Regions from separate parts of the Streptomyces sp. NPDC050636 genome, predicted to be linked through region 3. Evidence: riboswitches for the same ligand, from Rfam matches in the RefSeq annotation. Region 3 holds a riboswitch; each other region holds the start of a gene.
The links. Region 3 has a riboswitch for thiamine pyrophosphate ahead of thiC (phosphomethylpyrimidine synthase ThiC). Riboswitches for the same ligand answer to the same signal wherever they lie in the genome.

Region 1 (5,602 bases), on a different contig from region 3:
GCCGGAATCGGCGGGATGTATCTCCACACCGTCGCCCTGCAGATCGGTTCTGTGAACGGCGCCACGGCGGCTCTGGTGGTGGGCGAGACCGTGGTCCCGGGCATCCTCGGGGTGCTGTGGCTGGGTGACTCCTCCCGTCCAGGATTCGCCTGGGTCGCCGTCCTCGGTTTCGTGGTGGCGGTGGCCGGTGCCGTCGCGGTCGCTTGGTTCGGCGAGCCGGAGTCCGGCCCGGCCACCGGGGAGGACGCGGGCGCGAAGGACAGTGCCCGGCCAGGGGACGACTCGGCGTCGGCCGGCGACCCGAAGGAGTCTCTGCCGGCCGGCAGAGACTCCTCTGGAGCCTCCGACCAGCCCGCTCACTCCCTGGCCAGCAATCGCGCCAGCTCCTCATAGGAACGGTCCCGGCCCCACTCCGCCCTGACAGGAACGGCATCACAGCAGCGACATTCCGCGCCGTTATTCCGGCGCGGCGTCCAACACCACTACGTCCTCCGCGGCGAAGGCGATGCCCACCTTCTGTCCGGTCTCCGGCGCATCCACGAGCGCGCAGGCCGCCTCCACCTGCGGTCCGGCGGCCGGCTGGAGCAGCAGGGCGACGTGGGTGCCGCGGAACGTCCGGGCTGCGACCGTGCAGGGCAGGCCCTCCGGGGCAGGCGTCAGCCGGACACCGGCCGGGCGGACAAGCAGGCGGCACGGCCCGTCCGGAGTACCTTCCGGGACCGGCACCTTGCCCCAGGGAGTGACCGCGGCCTCGCCCTGCACCGTCGCCTCCACCACATTGTCGAAGCCCAGGAAGCGGGCGACGAATTCGGTGGCGGGCCGCTGCCAGACCTCCAATGGGGTACCCGTCTGCGCGATCCGTCCGTCCTGCATCACCACCACCCGGTCGGCGAGCGCGAACGCCTCACCCTGGTCGTGCGTGACCGCGAGTACGGTCGTGCCCAACTCGCGGAAGAGCCGCCGCAGTTCGACGACCAGTCGTTCGCGCAGCCCGCGGTCGAGCTGGCCGAGCGGCTCGTCCAGCATCAGCAACCGGGGGCGCGGGGCGAGAGCGCGGGCCAGCGCGACCCGTTGCTGTTCGCCGCCGGACAGCGACGCCACGGCGCGCCGCTGAGCACCCGGCAGCCCGACGAGTTCCAGCAGTTCGGCGACCGTACGCTCCTGGTCGGCGCGCGAGCTGCCGCGCATCCGCAGCCCGAAGGCGACGTTGCCCGCGACATCGCGCTGCGGGAAGAGCTGGTGGTCCTGGAACATCAGCCCGACGCCGCGCCGGTGCGTGGGCACCTCCGACTGGTCCCGGCCCTCCAGCAACACCCGCCCCGCATCGGCCTGTTGAAGCCCGGCCACCACCCGCAGCAGCGTGGACTTGCCACTGCCGCTCGGCCCCAGCACACACACGATTTCGTGCGCGGCGACGTCCAGATCCACCGCGTCGAGCGCGAGGTGCCCACCGGACGTGCCGAAGCGGACGGTCACTCCGCCCAGTCGCAGCAGCTCCCGCGCCGTGGTGTCGGCCTGTGCCGTCATCTAGAACTCTCCGGGATGGTCGGTGACGGGGGTCCCCTTGGCCGTGGTTGTCCGAGGCTGGGGGCGAATGCGCTCCAGGGCCAGCAGGACACCGGCGCACACCACCATCAAGATGGTCGACAGGGCCATCGCCTGCCCGTAGTTGAGCTCGCCGGGGCGCCCCAGCAGCCGCGCAACGGCCACCGGCAGCGTCGGTTGGTCCGGCCGCGCGATGAAGACCGTCGCACCGAATTCACCGAGCGAGACGGCGAAGGCGAAGCCGGCCGCGATCAGCACGGCCCGCCGTACGATCGGCAGATCCACCTCCCGCCATACCCGCCACGGCGAGGCGCCGAGCACCGCGGCCGCCTCGCGCAGCCGCCCGTCCACCGCACGCAGGACGGGCAGCATCGTCCGGACCACGAACGGCACACCCACCAGCGCCTGGGCCAGGGGAACCAGCCACCACGAGGAGCGCAGGTCCAGCGGAGGTTCGTCGAGGGTGATCAGAAAGCCGAAGCCGACGGTCACCGCGGAGACGCCGAGGGGCAGCATCAGCAGTGCGTCGAAACCGCGGATGAGCCGACCAGGTTTAGTGCTCCCCCCGGCCGAGCTCGTCCGCAGGGTGAGGGCGGCCGCCGCCAGCCCGCCCACCACCAGAGCGATCACCGTCGCCGCCGCCCCGTAAGCGAGGGAGTTCCACAGGGCATCGAGCGGTGCGACGACGAAGGTGTTGTCGGCTGACGCGGCGGATCGCAGCGTGTCGTAGAACGTCAGCCCATAGCCGCCCGACCCAGCGAACGACCGCTCGACAAGCACGACCAGCGGCCCGACGAGCAGGACGGCGATGACGGTGAGCGTGCCCCACAGCAGTGCCCACTGGCCGGGTCCGCGCGGCCGCCGAGCGGTCTGCGAAGCGTCGACGAGACGGAGAGCGGATTCCCGCCGTCGCACGGTCCATGCGTGCAGCGCCAGCAGTCCCAGCACTGCCGCGAATTGGATCATCGTGAGGACAGCGGCCGTCGGCAGATCCAGGAAGTCCGCGGTCTGCCGGTAGATCTCCACCTCCAGCGTCGAAAAGGTGGGCCCGCCCAGAATCTGCACCACCCCGAAGGAGGTGAAGGTGAAGAGGAAGACCATCAGCGCGGCGGCGGCGACGGCCGGGCCGAGCGCGGGCAGCGTCACGCGCCGCCAGGCCGCGAACCGTCCGGCTCCCAGCACCCGCGCCGCCTCTTCCTGACGCGGGTCGAGCTGCGCCCACAGCCCGCCGACGGTCCGTACGACCACCGCGTAATTGAAGAAGACGTGTGCCAGCAGGATCGCCCACACCGAGGTGTCCAGGCGTACGCCCCAGAGGTCGTCGAGCAGCCCACCGCGCCCGACCAGCGCCAGAAAAGCCGAACCGACGACGACGGTGGGCAGCACGAACGGCACCATCACCACCGCCCGCAGCAGTTGTTTGCCGGGGAAGTCGAAGCGCGCGAAGACATACGCTCCGGGCAGCGCGATCAGCAGGGTCAGCGCGGTCGAGGCCGCCGCCTGCCAGACGGTGAACCACAGGACATGGAGAAGATCCGGATCGCTCACCACCTCGCCGATCCGGCCGAGCTGCCACCGTCCGCCGTCCTTCAGCCCCCGGCCGACGATCGCGACGACCGGATAGGCGAAGAACAGCGCGAAGAAGGCGAGCGGCAGGGCCATCAGGCCGAGCCGCACCGCCGTTCCTCGCGAGGGCCTTCTGCGCAGAGCGCGGGTTACTTCAGAACGAGCGAGGACCACTGCTTGATCCACTGTTCGCGGTTCTTGGTGATCGTCTCCGGGGCCAGCGTCGCCGGCTTGTCGATCGTCGCGCCGTACTTGGTGAACAGCTCCGGCACCTTGGCGTCCTCGCGTGCCGGGTTGACGAACATCTGCAGCGGCACCTCCTCCTGGAACTTCTTGCTCAGCAGGAAGTCCAGCAGCGCCTTGCCGCCCTTCTCGTTCTTCGCGCCCTTGAGGAGGCCGCCGAATTCGATCTGGCGGAAGCAGGTGCCGGTCGCGACACCGGTCGGTGCCTCCTTGGGCGCCGGCTTCTTGCCGAGCACCTCGAAGGGCGGGCTGGAGGCGTAGGAGACCACCAGCGGCTTGTCGCCCTTGCCCGCCACGGAGCCCGAGAACCGCCCGTTGTAGGCCTGCTCCCAGCCGTCGACGACCTCGACGCCATTGGCCCTGAGCTTCTTCCAGTAGCCCTGCCACCCCTCCTCGCCGTACGTGGCGATGGTGCCGAGCTGGAAGGCGAGCCCCGGGGAGGAGGTCGCGGAGTTCTCCGTGACGAGCAGCCCCTTGTACCGGGGCTTGATCAGATCGTCGAACGTCTTCGGCGGCGCGATCTTGTGCCGGTCGAAGTAGGACCGGTCGTAGTTGACGCAGATGTCGCCGTAGTCGAGCGGGGTGACGCGGTTCTTGCCCTTGTCGAGCTGAAGCGTGGCCGGGACCTTGTCCAAGCCCTCGGCCTGGTACGGGCTGAAGATGCCTTCGTCCAGGCCGCGCGAGAGCAGAGTGTTGTCGATGCCGAAGAATACATCGCCCTGCGGATTGCCCTTGGACAGGATCGCCTGGTTGACGGCCTTGCCGGCGTCCCCGCCCTTCAGGACCTTCACCTTGTAGCCGCTCTCCTTCTCGAAGGCGGCGAGGGCGGACTCGGAGGGACCCGAGTCATGGCTGACGAGCGTGACCGTCTTGGCGTCCGCGCTGCCGCCGTCCGAGCTGCCGCATGCGGCGAGCGCCGTCATACCGACCGCGGCGGCGACGGCCGTCGCGGTGATCCTCCTGGTGGTGCTCACTGATTTCCTCCTGGCTGGCCAGGAAGAGACGCGGCCCCGCCCGGTGTCCGCGGCTCGCGACGTCCGATGACGTACGGAGGGGACTCCGGGCAGGGCGCAACAGCATGAGTGACGACCGAACTTCCTACCCGGAATGACCCGGGCGAGGTTCAAGGGTCTGCGGGCACCGTAGGACTACGACGCTTCCGCACTCTCAGCGCTGTGGCGCTCCCCTGTCGGAATGTGCATTTGTTCGACCACACCGTACCAGCGAGCGGTCAGCGCTCCGAGGCAGCCAGCTGCCCGCAGGCGCCGTCGATCTCCTGACCGCGGGTGTCGCGGACGGTCACCGGCACGCCGTGCGCCTCGATGGCCTTGACGAACGCCCGCTCGTCCTCGGGACGCGAGGCGGTCCACTTCGAGCCGGGCGTCGGGTTCAGCGGAATCAGGTTCACATGGACCCGCTTGCCCTTGAGCAGCCGTCCCAGCAGGTCACCGCGCCACGCCTGGTCGTTGATGTCCCGGATCAGGGCGTACTCGATCGAAATGCGCCGCCCGGACTTCTCCGCGTACTCCCAGGCCGCGTCCAGCACCTCACGCACCTTCCAGCGCGTGTTGACGGGCACGAGCGTGTCGCGCAGCTCGTCGTCCGGCGCGTGCAGCGATACCGCGAGCCGGCACTTGAAGCCCTCGTCCGCGAACCGCAGCATCGCCGGGACCAGGCCGACCGTGGAGACGGTGATGCCGCGCTGGGACAGCCCCAGCCCGTCCGGCTCGGGGTCGGTCAGCCGCCGGATGGCGCCGACCACCCGCTTGTAGTTGGCGAGCGGCTCGCCCATCCCCATGAAGACGATGTTGGACAGCCGCGCCGGTCCGCCCGGGACGTCGCCGTCGCGCAGTGCCCGCATCCCGTCGACGATCTGGTGGACGATCTCCGCGGTCGAGAGATTGCGGTCCAGTCCCGCCTGGCCGGTGGCGCAGAACGGGCAGTTCATCCCGCAGCCGGCCTGTGAGGAGATGCACATGGTGACCCGGTCCGGGTAGCGCATCAGTACGGACTCGACGAGCGTGCCGTCGTGCAGCTTCCACAGGGTCTTGCGGGTGGTGTCGTTGTCGCACGAGATGTGCCGCACCACGTTCATCAGGTCGGGCAGCAGCTCTGCCGCCAGCTTTTCGCGCGCCGCCGCCGGGATGTCGGTCCACTGCGCCGGGTCGTGCGCGTAACGGGCGAAGTAGTGCTGCGACAGCTGCTTGGCGCGGAACGGCTTCTCGCCGATCGCGGCCACCGCTTCGCG
Region 2 (5,602 bases), on a different contig from region 3:
CGCGTCCTGCGCGCGCTGCTGCGGGTCACGGGCGGTGGCCAGCGCCACCAGGTCGTCGAGCTGCGGCGCCAGACCCGGCACGAACTCGGACGGCGGCAGCACGTCCTCATGCAGGTGCTGGTAGAGGATCTGCGCCGCGGTGCCGCCGGTGTGCGGCTTGCCGCCGGTCAGCATCTCGTAGAGCACCACGCCACAGGCGTAGACATCCACCCGGGCGTCCGCGGTGCCGTGCTCCATCTGCTCGGGGGCCAGATAGGAGACGGTCCCCAGGACCGAGCCCGTGGAGGCGGTGGTGTTGGTGTCCACCGCGCGCACCAGGCCGAAGTCGGCGACCTTGACCCGGCCGTCGTCGCCGATCAGGACGTTCTCCGGCTTCATGTCGCGGTGCACGAGGCCGGCACGGTGCGCGGCACCCAGGGCCGCGAGGACCGGCTCCAGGATGTCCAGCGCGGCCCGGGGCTGCAGGGCGCCGCGCTCGCGCAGGACGTCGCGCAGTGTGCACCCGGCGATGTACTCCATGGCCAGATAGACGTACGTACCGTCCGTGCCCTGGTCGAAGACGCCCACCACATTCGGGTGCGACAGGCGCGCGACCGACTTGGCCTCACGGATGAACCGGTCGACGAACGCGTCGTCCACGGCGAGGGTCGGGTGCATCACCTTCAGCGCGAGCACACGGTCGAGCCGGGTGTCCATGGCCCGGTAGACCGTGGCCATCCCGCCGGCGGCGATGCGCGCCTGGACGCGGTAGCGGCCGTCGAGCAGCTGGCCCACGAGTGGGTCCTGAAGGGTCGTATCCACGGCAGATGAGTCTACGAGGAAGCACTGACAGGTCGAACGCCGCGGCCGCCCCTCGGCCGTACTGCAGCCGAACGGTGACAGGAACCCGGGTCATGGACACCGCCGGGTCCCTGCCCCGCTCCGCCGCTCAGAACGCCGGCCGCTCCGGATCCAGCTCCGCCACGCCCTCCGTGGGCGAGGACGCCTGCGCGAAGTGGCGGCGCGGGATCCGGCCCGCCCGGTGCGCCAGCCGGCCCGCCTCGACCGCGTGCCGCATCGCCGCCGCCATCAGCTCCGGCTCCTGCGCCCGGGTCACCGCGGACGCCAGCATCACCGCCGCACAGCCCAGCTCCATCGCGAGCGCGGCGTCCGAGGCGGTGCCCGCGCCCGCGTCCAGCACGACGGGGACGCCGGCCCGCGCGGTGATCAGCTCGAAGTTGTGCGGATTGCGGATGCCCAGGCCGGAGCCGATCGGCGAGCCCAGCGGCATGATCGCGGCACAGCCCACGTCCTCCAGCTTGCGGGCCAGCACCGGATCGTCGTTCGTATAGGGCAGCACCGTGAAACCGTCGTCCACCAGGGTCTCGGCGGCGTCCAGCAGCTCGATCGGGTCGGGCAGCAGGGTCCGCTCGTCGGCGACGACCTCCAGCTTGACCCAGTCGGTACCGAGCGCCTCCCGGGCGAGCCGGGCGGTGAGCACCGCCTCGCCAGCGGTGAAGCAGCCCGCGGTGTTCGGCAGCACCTGGATCTTGTGCCGTTCCAGTACGGACAGCACCGAGCCCTGCACGGTCGGGTCCAGCCGCCGCATGGCGACCGTCGTCAGCTCCGTACCGGAGGCGAGCAGCGCGCGTTCCAGGACGTCGAGGCTGGGCGCGCCGCCGGTCCCCATGATCAGACGGGACCGGAAGGTGGTGTCGGCAATGGTGAGAGTGTCGGTGCCGGCGGCGGCGTCGCCGTCGGACCCAGCGGGGTCGGTCCCCCGGATGACTGCGGTATCGGCCATGTCTGGTGATCAGCCTCCCTGGACCGCGGTGAGGACCTCGACGCGGTCGCCGTCGCCGAGCGCGGTCGCGGACCACTGGGTGCGCGGCACCACGGTCTCGTTGACCGCGGCGGCCACCCCGCCCGGCGCCGTGGACAGGGTCGCGACAAGCCGGTCGAGGGTCAGACCGCCGGGGATCTCGCGGGCCTCCCCATTGACGGAAACGGACAGGGTGGGGCCACCCGGGGCACCGGGGGCGGGGGTGCTGGGGGCGCTCATACGGGCTGCTCCTCTAGGACGCGGGCGCGTTCCGGCCGCTGGGCGGTCGCGGTGGAGAATCGCGCGGGGGAGAAGGGACGGGCCTCTTCCGGGAGGTTCCCGGTGGCCAGTACCTCGGCCATCGCATCGCCGGTGACCGGCGTCAGCAGCACCCCGTTGCGGAAGTGGCCGGTGGCCAGGTGGAGGCCGGGCAGCGCGGACGGGCCGAGCAGCGGGGCGTTGTCGGGGGAGGTGGGGCGCAGCCCGGCGCAGGTCTCGACGAGCGGCAGCTCGGTGATGCCGGGGACCAGCTCGTGCGCGTCCCGGAGCAGCTCGTAGACGCCGCCCGCGGTGACGGTGGTGTCCCAGCCCAGTTCCTCGCTGGTGGCGCCGACGACCAGTTCGCCGTTCTCCCGGGGCACCAGATAGAGCGGCCCGCCCCGTACGACGGCCCGTACGGTGCGCGAGAGGAAGGCGGCACCACCGGCCGGCGCGTCCGGCATGTGCAGCCGCAGCACCTGCCCCTTGACCGGCCGCACCGGAGGCAGCACGTCCTCGGGGACACCGGCCAGCCGCCCGCTGTGGCTGCCCGCGGCCAGCACCGTCTGACCGGCCGACAGCCGCGTGCCGTCGGCGAGTTCGACGCCCGATGCGCGCCCGCGGGAGACGTCGCCGGAGACCGTCAGCCGCTCTGCCCGGCCACGGTGGAAGGCCACCCCGGCGCGCTCGCAGGCGATCAGCAGGGCGCTCGCCAGCCGGCGCGGATCGACCTGGTGGTCGCCGTCCACCCGCAGCCCGCCACGGACCCCGGGGGCCAGCATCGGTTCCAGGCGGCGGCACTCGCGCCCCGACAGCCACTGCGAGTCCAGCCCCGACCGGATCTGCAGGGCGTGCAGTTCGCGCAGATGGGCGCGGTCATCGGCGTCCAGGGCGACGGCGAGGGTGCCGCACCGCCGGTAGCCGATCCGCTGCCCGCTGGCCTCCTCCAGCTCCGCCGTGAACCGCGGGTAGCGGCCCGCGGAGGCGAGGTTGAGGCCGAGCAGGGTCTGCTCGCCGTAGTGGAGCTCGGTGACCGCGGCCAGCATGCCCGCGGCGACCTGGGCGGCGCCGCCTCCCGGCGCGGGGTCGACCACGGCGGCGGTCAGTCCGCGGCCGGCCGCCCGCCAGGCCGTGACCAGGCCGATGATGCCGCCCCCGATGACGAGGACGTCGGGGTGTCGCGGTGGTGCTGTGGACGAGGTGGATGACGTGGCTGAGATGGGTGGTGTGGCAGGTGGATGCATGGGCGTCCAGCCCCTCCCTTCGCCGGCATGACCCGGATCAGGTTCGTACGGTCGGAGGCCGGCCAGCCTCCCTCTCAGCCCGGTGCGTCCGGGCTCCCGCGAGTGCGTGCATCCGTCACCCTAATACGGGGCCGCGACGCGCCGTAAGGGAGCGCCCCGGGGCCCCGCCCGGGTGGCGCCCCGCGACGGCCGATCGTGACGCTGTGTCAGAGATCTCCTTGCGCGCTGCTGCGAGCCGCACGACACACCGTCCTACAGTGATCGGGTGAGCGAGCACAGCACGTCTTCCCAGGCCCCTGACCGCACGCCGCGCGTCGTGATCGTCGGCGCGGGAATAGCGGGTGTGCAGACCGCGGTCGCCCTGCGCGAACAGGGCTGGCGCGGCGCGATCGCACTCCTCGGCGACGAGCCGCACCAGCCCTACGACCGCCCCCCGCTGTCCAAAGCGGTGCTGCTCGGCAAGGCCGAAGGCTCCACCTTCGACGTCGACTTCGGCGCGCTCGGCATCGATCTGCACCTCGGCCGCCGGGTCACCGCCCTGCGGCCGGACGCCCATGCCGTCGAGACGGCCGAGGGCCCCGTCCCGTACGACTACGCGGTCCTCGCGACCGGCGCCGACCCGGTCGTGCTGCCCGGCAGCGAAGGGCTGCCCGGCGTCCACCTGCTGCGCACCCTCGATGATGCCAAGCGGCTGCGGCCGGTGCTCGCCGCCCAGCACGAGATCGTGGTCGTCGGGGCCGGCTGGATCGGCGCGGAGTTCGCGACCGCGGCGCGCGAGGCGGGCTGCGCGGTCACCGTCGTCGAGGCCGCCGAGCGTCCGTTGGCCGGCGCGCTGCCCGCCGAGGTCGCCGCCCACATGACCGACTGGTACGCGGACGCCGGCGCCGATCTGCGCACCGGCGTCTCGGTCGCGTCCGTCGCGCCGGGCGCGGTCACCCTCGCCGACGGTACGACGCTGCCCGCCGACGCCGTGGTCGTCGGGATCGGCGCCCGGCCCGCGACCGGCTGGCTGGCCGGCTCGGGCGTCGCCCTGTCGCCGCAGGACGGCTCCGTGCTGGCCGACGAACACCTGGGCACCTCCGTCCCCGACGTCTACGCGGTCGGCGACTGCGCCTCCTTCCCGTCCGCCCGCTACGGCCGCCGCCTGCTGATCCACCACTGGGACAACGCCCTCCAGGGCCCCCGTACGGTCGCCGAGAACATCGCCCGCGAACCGGCGGAGGGCCTGGTCTACGACCCGGTCCCGTACTTCTGGTCCGAGCAGTTCGGCCGGTTCGTGCAGTACGCGGGCCACCACTCGGGCGCCGACGAGCTGGTCTGGCGCGGCGACCCGGCCGGTGCCGCCTGGTCGGTGATCTGGCTGCGGGACGGCCGCCTGGTCGCGCTGCTCGCCGTCGGCCGGCCCCGGGACCTCGCCCAGGGGCGCAAGCTCATCGAGCGGGGCGCCACCCTCGACCGGCAACGGGCCGCGGACGCGTCGGTGTCGCTCAAATCGGCGGTGAGCTAGCCGAAACCGGCGGTGAGCCCGGGGTGGTGCGGGCGCGGGGCGGCCCCTGATGGCGATGCCCGGGTACCGGCTGTCAGTGCGAGGTGGCACGCTTGTCCTGTGACCGAGATTGACGCAAACATCGATGGACTCGTCCCCGCCTGGCTCACCCTCCCCGACATCGCCGAAGAGTTCGGCGTCGAGGTGACGCGCGTCCGGCAGCTGGTCAAGGAGGGCCAGCTGATCGCGGTGCGCCGCGGCGAGAACAGGGCACTGCAGGTGCCGGCCGATTTCATCAAGGACGGCAAGGTCGTCAAGGGGCTCGCAGGGACCCTGACGCTGCTGCGCGACGACGGCTTCGCCGACGAGGAGATGCTGGAGTGGCTCTTTACCGCTGATGACACCCTGCCCGGCACCCCGGCGCAGGCGCTGCGCGAGAATCGCGGCACGGAGGTGAAGCGCCGGGCGCAGGCGCTCGCCGTCTGACGCACCGGGCGCGAGCGCGCTCCCATCGGCAACCGCACCATCATCCGTAACCGCATCTGAGGGGCGTACGGACCGGAAGGCCCGGCCCGTACGCCCCTGACCTGGGGGGAAACCACCCGATGAGCACTGCACGACAGGCCCTGTCCGAGGCCCGGCTGTATCTGTGCACGGACGCCCGCACCCGGCAGGGCGACCTCCCGCAGTTCCTGGATGCGGTGCTCTCCTCGGGCGTGGACATCGTCCAGCTGCGCGACAAGGGCATGGAGGCCGGCGAGGAGCTCAGGCATCTGGAGGTCTTCGCGGACGCCTGCCGGCGGCACGGCAAGC
Region 3 (5,602 bases):
CTCCCGTGGCGTCCTCGCCGCCCGACGGCGTACCGGCCCCGACGCCGGGCCCCGGTGTGCCTTGCCCCCTGCGGTTCGCCGAGACGACCAGCGCCGCGAGCAGCGTTGTCAGCGGCACCGAGGCGACCAGGCCGATGCTGCCCACCAGCGTGCGCACGATCTCGGTTGCGACCACCTCGCTCGACGCGACCGTACCGACGGTGCTCTGTGCGATGGAGAACAGCAAAAGCAACGGCAACGCCGCGCCCGCATAGGCCAGTACGAGAGTGTTCACGACCGATGCGATGTGATCCCGTCCGATCCGCATCGCCGCGCCGTACAGCTTGCGCCAACTCGCCGACGGATCCGCCTCCTTCAGCTCCCACACCGCGGCGGTCTGGGTCACCGTCACATCGTCGAGCACACCCAGCGATCCGATGATGATGCTCGCCAGCAGGAGACCGCGGATCTCGATGTCCGGGTACAGGCCGTGCACCAGCCCCGTCGTGTCGTCGACATTGCCGGTCAGCAACGCCCAGCCGATGAACACCGACCCGAGCAGGCCGATCAGCAGCAGTGACGCGAGCGTGCCGAGTACCGCCACCGAAGTCCGGGCCGTCAGACCGTGGCACAAATACAGCGCGATCAGCATGATCGCGCTGCCTCCGACCATCGCCACCACCAGCGGATTGGAGCCCTGCAGGATGGCCGGGAGGATGAACAGCGTCAGCACCCCGAAGCTCGCTGTCAGCGCCACCAGCGCGAGCACCCCGCGCAGCCGGCCGACGATCACGACGGCGAACGCGAAGATCGCGGCCAGCACCCACATCGGGAAGGACCGGTCCACATCGGTGACCGCGTACTGCAGATCCTTGGGGGCCTTTGGGGAGTATGCGACCACCACCTCCTGCCCGCTTGTGTAGTGCCGCGTGGCGTCGGGTGTCACCACGGTCTGGAAGGTCCGACCGGTGTCCTTCCCGGTGGTGACCTTGATCGTCGCCTGCTGGCAGTCCTTGCCCTGTGCCGCTCCCCCGGTCGGCGGTTGTCCCTGGGGCGGCGTCGGCTGTGGCTGTTGTTCGGCATGGACGTCGGCGCAGTTCACCTGCTCCACCTTGACCACGGTGGCTCGTTCGGTGGGCTGGTCGAAGCCGACGCCGGACGGCTTGTGCGAGGGCGCGCCGCCTGGCCACAGCACGACCAGACCGACCACCACCGCGGCGGCGAAGGGGATCAGTACCGCCGCGATGACCTTGCGCAGATGCCGGGAAACGGGCGCAGCGGGCCCATGGCCGTGCGCATGAGAGTGCGAGTGCGAGTGCGGATGCGTCTGGTGCTCGGGGCTGCTCACCGCCCGATCATCGCAAGAAGTCCTGGGGCCCCCTGTTCACCTCGCCACGCCGGCCGCTACCGTGGTGCCACCTTTGCAATCGCGGGAGCTCGGAGCACCGGGCTGAGAGGGCGCTGACCTCCATCCCAGCAATGTTTCACGTGGAACATCGCCGGATGGAAGCGGCTGCGTCGACCGCCGAACCTGTTACCGGGTAATGCCGGCGTAGGGAGTTGGGTCTTATGACTCTGCAGGATGCACGCACGCCCGAAAACGTGCCGACCGACCGGAAGATCGGCTGGCACAAGGGCTATGTCTCCGGTTCGCGCCCCGATCTTCGGGTCCCGGTCCGGAGGGTGCACCTCACCAACGGCAAGGACGTGACGCTCTACGACACGTCAGGGCCGTACACCGACCCCAGTATCGAAACCGACGTCCGCCGCGGTCTCGCCCCGCTGCGCGAGAACTGGATCATCGCCCGGGGCGACACCGAGGAGTACGCGGGCCGCCCGCTGCGGCCGGAGGACGACGGCGTCAAGCACACCTCGCCGCGCGGTGGCCTCAAGAACCTCGATGCGGTCTTCCCCGGCCGCCCCCGCCAGCCGCGCCGCGGCCGGGACGGCGCCGCGGTCACCCAGCTCGCCTACGCCCGGCGCGGCGAGATCACCGCGGAGATGGAGTACGTCGCGATCCGCGAGAACGTCACGCCCGAGTTCGTGCGCGACGAGATCGCGGCCGGGCGTGCGGTGCTTCCCGCCAACGTCAACCACCCGGAGATCGAGCCGATGATCATCGGCAAGAACTTCCTGGTGAAGGTGAACGCCAACATCGGTAACTCCGCGGTCACCTCCTCCATCGAGGAGGAGGTCGACAAGATGACCTGGGCGACCCAGTGGGGCGCCGACACGGTCATGGACCTCTCGACCGGCCGCAACATCCACACCACCCGCGAATGGGTGCTGCGCAACTCCCCCGTCCCCATCGGCACCGTCCCCCTCTACCAGGCGCTGGAGAAGGTCGACGGCAAGGCCGAGGAACTGACCTGGGAGATCTACAAGGACACGGTCATCGAGCAGGCCGAACAGGGCGTCGACTACATGACGGTGCATGCCGGTGTGCTGCTCCGCTACGTCCCCCTCACGGCCCGCCGCAAGACCGGCATCGTCTCGCGCGGTGGATCGATCATGGCCGCCTGGTGCCTCGCGCACCATGAGGAGTCCTTCCTCTACACGCACTTCGAGGAGCTCTGCGAGATCCTCGCCTCCTACGACGTCACCTACTCCCTCGGCGACGGCCTGCGCCCCGGCTCCATCGCGGACGCCAACGACGAGGCGCAGTTCGCGGAGCTGCGGACGCTCGGCGAGCTGAACACCATCGCCAAGCGGCATGGCGTCCAGACGATGATCGAGGGCCCGGGACACGTCCCGATGCACAAGATCAAGGAGAACATCGACCTCCAGCAGGAGATCTGCGAAGAGGCCCCGTTCTACACGCTCGGCCCGCTCACCACCGACATCGCGCCCGCCTACGACCACATCACCTCCGGCATCGGCGCCGCGATGATCGCCTGGTGGGGCACCGCGATGCTCTGCTACGTCACGCCCAAGGAGCACCTGGGCCTGCCGGACCGCGACGACGTCAAGACCGGCGTCATCACGTACAAGATCGCGGCCCATGCGGCGGACCTGGCCAAGGGGCACCCGGGCGCCCAGGAGTGGGACGACGCGCTGTCCGACGCCCGCTTCGAGTTCCGCTGGGAGGACCAGTTCAACCTGGCCCTCGACCCGGACACGGCCCGCGCCTTCCACGACGAGACGCTGCCGGCCGAACCGGCGAAGACGGCGCACTTCTGCTCCATGTGCGGCCCGAAGTTCTGCTCGATGAAGATCAGCCGCAGCATCACCGAACAGTTCGCCCCTGACCTGGCCGGCCCGGCCAGCGCCGAGGAGATCGAGGCCGGAATGCTGGAGAAGTCCAAGGAGTTCGCGGCGAGCGGGAACCGGGTGTATCTGCCGCTGGCCGACTGAGCCGAAACCGTGCGGCGCTGTCCCGGAACGGCCTTCCCGGGGCAGCGGCGCACGGGTCCGGTGGGCGATGAGGCGCGTACGCCGGCGCCCGCGCCTGGCCGGAAGGCGCACTGCCGCGGCGGCGGGGGGTGGGCCACGATGACCGCATGTCAGATCACCCGATCTCGCCTCTCTCACCTCGCCGTATAGCCGATGAGTACGTGGAACGGGTCGCCGCACTCGACCCGATGACCTCAGTGCGGCTGGGGCTGCATCCGGGGGACGACCGGCAGCCGGACCTGTCGCCCGAGGGTTTCGAGGCCCTCGCCGATCTCGGCCGCCGTACCCTCGCGGCTCTCGACACCGCGCCCACCTCCGAGACGCCGACTGAACAGGCCGGTGCCAAGCTGCTGCGGGAGCGGCTCACCGCCGAGCTCGCCGTGCACGAGGCCGGCGACAACTTCCGCCAACTGCGCAATGTCGATGCGCCCATTCACCGGCTGCGGGGGATCTTCACCCTGATGCCGACGGACACCGCCGAGGACTGGGAGGCGGTGGCCGGACGGCTGCGCAACCTGCCCGGCGCGCTGGACCGTTACCGTGCCACGCTCACCGAGGGGATCTCCCGGAGCCTGCTCTCCGCTCCCCGCCAGGCCCTCGCGGTGATCGGCCAGCTCGATGCCTGGACCGCGCGGGGCACCGGCGGCCCCGGCTGGTTCGCCGACTTCGTCTCGGACGGCCCCGAGCGCCTGCGTCCCGAACTGGACGCGGCAGCACTCCGGGCCACCGCCGCCATCGCCGAGTTCCGCGACTGGCTGCGGGACACCTACGTCCCCGCCGCGGTGGGCACCCCGGATGCCGTCGGCCGTGAGCGCTATCTGCGCGCCGCCCGCCACTCCACCGGTGCCGACCTCGACGTGGACGACGCCTACGCATGGGCCTGGGACGAGTTCCACCGGACGGCCGCCGAGATGCGGGCCGAGGCCGATCGCGTTCTGCCCGGCGCGACCGTCCTGGAAGCCATGCACCACCTCGACGCGCACGGCCACGCGATCAAGGGCGAGGAGGAGATCCGCGACTGGCTGCAGCACATCATGGACGAGGCGATCGACGCTCTCGACGGCCGGCACTTCGACATCACCGGGCCCCTCCGCAACGTCGAATCCTGTATCGCGCCGCCGGGAAGCTCCACGGCGCCGCACTACGCGAGCCCCAGCCTCGACTTCAGCCGCCCCGGCCGCACCTACCTCCCGACCCTCGGCCGGCAGATCTTCCCGACCTGGCAGATCGTCAGCACCTGGTACCACGAGGGCGTCCCCGGCCACCATCTGCAGCTCTCCCAGTGGGTCGCGGCCGCCGACCGGCTCGGCCGCTACCGGGTCACCCTGGGCAAGGTCACCGCCAACATCGAGGGCTGGGCTCTGTACGCCGAACGCCTCATGGACGAACTGGGCTTCCACGCCGACGACCCCGGCCGCCGACTCGGCTACCTGGACAAACAGATGCTGCGGATCATCCGGGTGATCATCGACATCGGTATGCACCTCCGTCTCGCCATCCCCGCCGACTCCGGTTTCCACCCCGGCGAGCGCTGGACCCCGGCGCTGGCCACCGAGTTCATGGCCGCCCACCACGGCAGCCCGGTCGAGCGGCGCAACGGCGAGATCAACCGCTACCTCGGCTGGCCAGGCCAGGCCATCAGTTACAAACTCGGCGAACGTGCCTGGCTACAGGGCCGCGAAGCGGCCCGGCGCCGACACGGCACCGCCTTCGACCTCAAGGCCTGGCACATGAAGGCACTCGCTCAGGGGTCATTCGGTCTGGACGATCTGGCGGACAACCTGGCGGGGTTGTAGGGCGGAGCGGGGCCGGGATGCCCTGAAAGGGGAGCCGCGTTCCGGCATGTGCTCGTGTATCGGTGCTCGCCGACCGATGAACCGCTACGGTTGGGCCTGGCCCGAAGCCGCAAGTTCTGGTTGCGACTTCGGGCCGGCCTGTCTTCAGTGAAGCCGCACTACACGCTCAACCGCGCGGGCGTCGGGGCACCCGCCGCGGTGACCGGTGCGGCGGCAACTCCACCTCGTACACCGGACTCCCATCCGGTGCCAGCCCGCACTGGCGGATGCACCGGTGCTTCTGCAGAAAGCGCAGGCAGGAGTGCACCTTCTGCTGCGTCAGGCCCGTCTTGGCGGCGAGTGACTCCAACGACTCCTCGGTCTGCCCGTCCTGGGCCATGGCAGGCAGGATGGAGATGGCCACGGCCCACACGTCCTCGGTGATGCTCAGCCGG

Region 1: linked by a shared signal. The riboswitch ahead of AB0I10_RS27000 (thiamine ABC transporter substrate-binding protein) and the one ahead of thiC (phosphomethylpyrimidine synthase ThiC) in region 3 are both predicted to bind thiamine pyrophosphate.
Region 2: linked by a shared signal. The riboswitch ahead of thiO (glycine oxidase ThiO) and the one ahead of thiC (phosphomethylpyrimidine synthase ThiC) in region 3 are both predicted to bind thiamine pyrophosphate.

Annotation. Positions count from the first base shown of each region.
Region 1 is NZ_JBFAIP010000047.1:6,685-12,286, reverse strand. It holds gene AB0I10_RS27015 (hypothetical protein) at 1-393, shown strand, start outside; gene AB0I10_RS27010 (ABC transporter ATP-binding protein) at 457-1,527, opposite strand; gene AB0I10_RS27005 (iron ABC transporter permease) at 1,528-3,207, opposite strand; gene AB0I10_RS27000 (thiamine ABC transporter substrate-binding protein) at 3,261-4,328, opposite strand; TPP riboswitch at 4,432-4,552, opposite strand; gene rlmN (23S rRNA (adenine(2503)-C(2))-methyltransferase RlmN) at 4,586-5,602, opposite strand, start outside.
Region 2 is NZ_JBFAIP010000004.1:107,628-113,229, forward strand. It holds gene pknB (Stk1 family PASTA domain-containing Ser/Thr kinase) at 1-801, opposite strand, end outside; gene AB0I10_RS06450 (thiazole synthase) at 929-1,669, opposite strand; gene thiS (sulfur carrier protein ThiS) at 1,793-2,041, opposite strand; gene thiO (glycine oxidase ThiO) at 2,038-3,303, opposite strand; TPP riboswitch at 3,301-3,413, opposite strand; gene AB0I10_RS06465 (FAD-dependent oxidoreductase) at 3,569-4,810, shown strand; gene AB0I10_RS06470 (Rv2175c family DNA-binding protein) at 4,910-5,275, shown strand; gene thiE (thiamine phosphate synthase) at 5,395-5,602, shown strand, end outside.
Region 3 is NZ_JBFAIP010000040.1:5-5,606, forward strand. It holds partial or broken gene AB0I10_RS25110 (YibE/F family protein) at 1-1,327, opposite strand, end outside; TPP riboswitch at 1,399-1,555, shown strand; gene thiC (phosphomethylpyrimidine synthase ThiC) at 1,549-3,333, shown strand; gene AB0I10_RS25120 (DUF885 domain-containing protein) at 3,480-5,168, shown strand; gene AB0I10_RS25125 (Bro-N domain-containing protein) at 5,335-5,602, opposite strand, start outside.